2 regions of the Streptomyces sp. NPDC004561 genome follow, and region 2 is predicted to be linked to the other one. Evidence: riboswitches for the same ligand, from Rfam matches in the RefSeq annotation. Region 2 holds a riboswitch; the other holds the start of a gene.
The links. Region 2 has a riboswitch for glycine ahead of gcvT (glycine cleavage system aminomethyltransferase GcvT). Riboswitches for the same ligand answer to the same signal wherever they lie in the genome.
Positions count from the first base shown of each region.

Region 1 (2,384 bases), on a different contig from region 2:
CGGGTGGGTCAGGTAGGCGTCGGAGCGCAGCAGCGCCTCGGGCAGGGTGTCCGCGGCGGTCTCGTCCAGCGCCTCGATGTCGCCCTCGACGCCGAAGGCGGACCAGACGGCGGCCAGCTGCGCCCGCGTGGTGGTCTCGTCGCAGGCCAGGGAGACGTGGTCGGCGTCGACCGGGCGGAGGTTGACCCCGTTGTCCCGGGCGGCGGCGACGACCTCGGCGGCCCTGCCGGGCACGCGCGCGGTGAGGGTGTCGAAGTAGGCGCCGTGGACGATCTCGACACCGCCGGCCCTCAGGCCCTCGGCGAGGAGCGTGGCGTAGCGGTGGGTGCGGTGGGCGATCGTCCGCAGCCCCTCGGGGCCGTGGTAGACCGCGTACATGCCAGCCATCACGGCGAGCAGCACCTGGGCGGTGCAGATGTTGCTGGTGGCCTTCTCACGGCGGATGTGCTGCTCACGGGTCTGCAGCGCGAGCCGGTAGGCCTTGTGGCCGTCGGCGTCGACGGACACGCCGACCAGGCGGCCGGGGAGGCTGCGCGCGAACTTCTCGTGCACGGCCATGTAGCCCGCGTGCGGTCCGCCGAAGCCCATCGGGACGCCGAAGCGCTGGGTGGTGCCGATGGCGATGTCCGCGCCCAGCTCGCCGGGCGAGGTCAGCAGGGTCAGCGCGAGCAGGTCTGCGGCCACGGTGACGAGCGCGCCCAGCTCGTGCGCCTGCTCGACGACCGGCTTGATGTCGCGTACGGCGCCCGAGGCACCCGGGTACTGGATCAGCACGCCGTTGATCTCACGCGCGGCGATGTCGGCCGGGATGCCGTCGCTGAGGTCGGCGACGACGACCTCGACACCGGTCGGCTCGGCACGCGTCTCGATGACGGCGATCGTCTGCGGCAGCGCGTCCGCGTCGATCAGGAACAGGCCCTTCTTGTTCCTGCCCATGCGCCGGGACAGCGCCATGGCCTCGGCGGCGGCCGTGCCCTCGTCCAGCAGAGAGGCGCCGGAGGTGGGCAGGCCCGTCAGGTCGGCGACCACGGTCTGGAAGTTCAGCAGGGCCTCCAGCCGGCCCTGGGAGATCTCCGGCTGGTACGGCGTGTACGCCGTGTACCAGGCCGGGTTCTCCATGACGTTGCGCAGGATGACGGGCGGGGTGAAGGTGCCGTAGTAGCCGAGGCCGATCATGGAGCCGAGGACCTGGTTGCGGTCGGCGAGCGAGCGCAGCTCGGCGAGCACCTCGGCCTCGGTGCGGGCGCCCGGCAGGTCCAGGGCGTCGGCGTTCTTGATCACATCCGGGACCGCGGCGGCGGTCAGCTCGTCGAGGGAGCCGTAGCCGACCGACGCGAGCATCTTGGCCCGCGCCTCCTGGTCGGGCCCGATGTGGCGCTGCTCGAAGGGGATGCCCGATTCGAGCTCGGAGAGCGGAATGCGGTGGGCGGTCATTGCGGAGGCCTCCTGGTCTGACGCGACCTTCGAGGGGCACCACGGCGCGGGTACCCCGACGGCCTCCCCCTCTGTCATCTCAACCTGAGAGCTTCACCGGGCGCCCGAGGACGCCGGCTTTCACCGTCGGTGAGAGCGGACGCCGTCGACACCCGCCCTGCTTTCCAGAGTGACCTCGTCCGTGCGGTACGTGAGCCTGAGAGATTCCGGGGAGGATTTGCTCCTTCGGCGCCTCCGAGGTGGTCGGAGGACTCTCCCGCACGGGATCAGCAGCCGCTGTCAGCCTACCAGCGAGGTCAACGCGGGAGCCCTCGAGTGGCCGCCTCACTGAATGTGCTCTTTTGTAGTGCTTACGGATGAGTTGCGACCAAGTGGAGGGAGAGGGACCGTGCAGACCGACATCGATCCGCGCAACCTGATCGGCCGCAAGGCGTTCGACCGCAATGGCACCAAGATCGGCACCATCGACGAGGTGTATCTCGACGACGCCACCGGCGTGCCCGAATGGGCGGCCATACGCACCGGCCTGTTCTCCCGGGACGCGTTCGTCCCCCTGGAGCCCAGCGAACTCGTCGAGGGCACCCTCCACGTCCCGTTCGAGCGCGCCCTGATCAGGGACGCCCCCGACTTCGGCGTGGGCCGCCACCTCTCCCCCGAGCAGGAACTCCAGCTCTACCACCACTACGGCCTCGATGTGGGCGCGCCCCCTTCCGTACCGGACCACGACTTCGGCAAGCTGGCGGGCTCGGAGGAGGCCTGAGCTCTCTGTGCGGCCCGGGACGCAGTCCCGGGCCCGTCACCGTCCGACGGAGCGAGAGCGGCGGGCGGTCGGGAAGGAATCGCGACCAGCGGCAAGGGATCGGCGGACTCCAGCGCCGGATCGTCGACGGAGAAGGTCCGCACCCGCCCAGGAGAGGACTGCGGCGTCTCGAACCGCACCGTGACCCGCC
Region 1 covers NZ_JBSGDB010000179.1:10,400-12,783, reverse strand. Annotated here, with positions in the region: gene gcvP (aminomethyl-transferring glycine dehydrogenase) at 1-1,434, opposite strand, end outside; glycine riboswitch at 1,609-1,703, opposite strand; gene ACWEN3_RS23105 (PRC-barrel domain-containing protein) at 1,823-2,194, shown strand; gene ACWEN3_RS23100 (DNA polymerase IV) at 2,116-2,384, opposite strand, start outside.
Region 1: another riboswitch for glycine. It lies ahead of gcvP (aminomethyl-transferring glycine dehydrogenase); the one in region 2 lies ahead of gcvT (glycine cleavage system aminomethyltransferase GcvT).

Region 2 (2,384 bases):
GCAGGCGAATGTGCGCAGGGTCACGTGCCCGCCGCGGGACCGGCCCCGTGCGGGGCGCGGTCGCCGCCCAGTGTCTACTTCTGGCGCTTGTAGAAGGGCAGCGCCACGACCTCGTACGGCTCGTGGCTGCCCCGGATGTCCACGCCGACACCCTCGGTGCCCGGCGCGGCGTGCGCGGCGTCGACGTAGGCCATGGCGATCGGCTTGCCCAGCGTGGGGGAGGGGGCGCCGGAGGTGATCTCGCCGATCACCTCGCCGCAGGCGACGACGGCGTACCCGGCGCGCGGGACGCGGCGGCCCTGGGCGATCAGCCCGACGAGCACCCGCGGGGGGTTCTGCTCGGCGCGGGCGGCGGCCTCCAGGAGCGCCGTGCGCGCCACGAAGTCGCCCTCCTTGTCGAACTTGACCACGCGGCCGAGTCCGGCGTCGAAGGGGGTCAGCTCGGTGGTCAGCTCGTGCCCGTACAGCGGCATGCCCGCCTCCAGGCGCAGCGTGTCGCGGCAGGACAGGCCGCACGGGACCAGGCCGACGCCCTCGCCGGCCTCGGTCAGCGCCTGCCACAGCCCGACCGCGTGCTCCGGCTTCACGAACAGCTCGAAGCCGTCCTCGCCGGTGTAGCCGGTGCGGGCGATCAGCACGGGAACGCCGGCGACCGTGCCGGGCAGCCCCGCGTAGTACTTGAGGCCGTCCAGGTCGGCGTCGGTGAGCGACTTCAGGATGCCGGGGGACTCCGGGCCCTGCACGGCGATCAGCGCGTATGCGTCCCGGTCGTCGCGCACCTCGACCTCGAGGCCCCCGGACCGCTCGTCCAGCGCGTCCAGCACCACCTGGGCGTTGGAGGCATTGGCCACGACCATGTACTCGGTCTCGGCGAGCCGGTAGACGATCAGGTCGTCCAGGATGCCGCCGTCGGCCCGGCAGATCATGGTGTAGCGGGCGCGGCCGACGCCGATGGAGGCGATGTTGCCGACCAGGGCCATGTTCAGGAAGTCGGCCGCCTCGGGGCCGGTCACGGTGATCTCGCCCATGTGGGAGAGGTCGAACAGACCCGCCTTGGTCCGCACGGCCAGGTGCTCGTCGCGCTCGGAGCCGTAGCGCAGGGGCATGTCCCAGCCGGCGAAGTCGGTCATCGTCGCGCCGAGCGAGCGATGCACGGCATCGAGCGCGGTGCGGCGGAGTTCGGTACTGCTCATCGGTCGGTCGTCTCCCAGGGCACGGGGATGGGGCGAGGAACGTTCCTCCCCATCTGTCATCGGAACCTGAGAGGTTCGCCAGGACCGCCACGGGGGCGATCAGGGCTTGCACCTTGGGTGGAGCCACTGACACAGCGGCCCGCTTTTCAGATGTGCCTCGCCCGCGCGGTAACGGTACCTGAGAGATTCAAGGGAGGGACTTGCTCCTTCGGCGCCCCGGGCGGTCCAGAGGGGACCCGGGGACTCTCCCGCGCGGATTCAAGCGGCCGATATGCAGTTGGCGGCCACATCATTGCACGCCACGGCCCCGCCCGTCAGGGTCGCATCCGTAACCGAGCCGTGGCGGTACGCGCACCCACCCGTCGCACACTTCCCATTACCTTCTCTTTACGCAGGCCGGGCATGGATATTACCGGGCCACAGGGGAGGACGATCACGGTGAAGAGGACCACGGCGCTCGCGACCGGCACCGCAGCCACCACCGGCGCCGCGGTGCCGCGACAGCCCTCCGCCCCGGCCCGCGAGCGCTGCGCCGAGCGCCCCGCGCCGGCCGTCCGCGACCTGCGCGGCCGTGCCGGACGCGGCCCGCGCACCCTGCTCTTCGGCCCCCATGACGTCGTGGTGGTCACCGGCCTGCCCGGCAGCGGCAAGTCCACGCTGATGCACCGCGCCGTCGCGGGCGGCCGCATCGACTCCCAGGACACCCGCGACCGGTTCGCGGTCCGCCTGCCCCGCCTGCTGCCGTACGCCCTCTACCGCCCCCTGGTCCGCGCGGCCCACTACGCGGCCCTGCGCCGCGCCCTGCGCACCGGAGCGGGTCTCGTGGTGCACGACTGCGGCACCCAGCCCTGGGTGCGCGCCTGGCTCGCCCGCGAGGCCCGCCGCCGCGGCGGCGCCCTTCACCTGCTGCTGCTCGACGTCCCGCCGGGGACGGCCCGGGAGGGCCAGCGCGAGCGCGGCCGGGGCGTCTCCCGCTACGCCTTCGGCCGGCACCGCCGTACGACGGCCCGGCTGCTCGGCGCGGTGGAGCGGGGCGAGCTGCCGGCGGGCTGCGGCTCGGCGGTGCTCCTGGACCGGGCCGCGGCGGACGGCCTGCGCCGCATAGGCTTCGCCGCCGCCCGGGCGGCGGACGCCGTCACAGCCACCCGCTAGCCTTCTGGTCACAGCAGTGGTTCCCAGCAGGCGGTAGGC
Region 2 covers NZ_JBSGDB010000022.1:13,174-15,557, reverse strand. Annotated here, with positions in the region: gene gcvT (glycine cleavage system aminomethyltransferase GcvT) at 75-1,193, opposite strand; glycine riboswitch at 1,237-1,349, opposite strand; glycine riboswitch at 1,350-1,454, opposite strand; gene ACWEN3_RS05170 (AAA family ATPase) at 1,626-2,345, shown strand.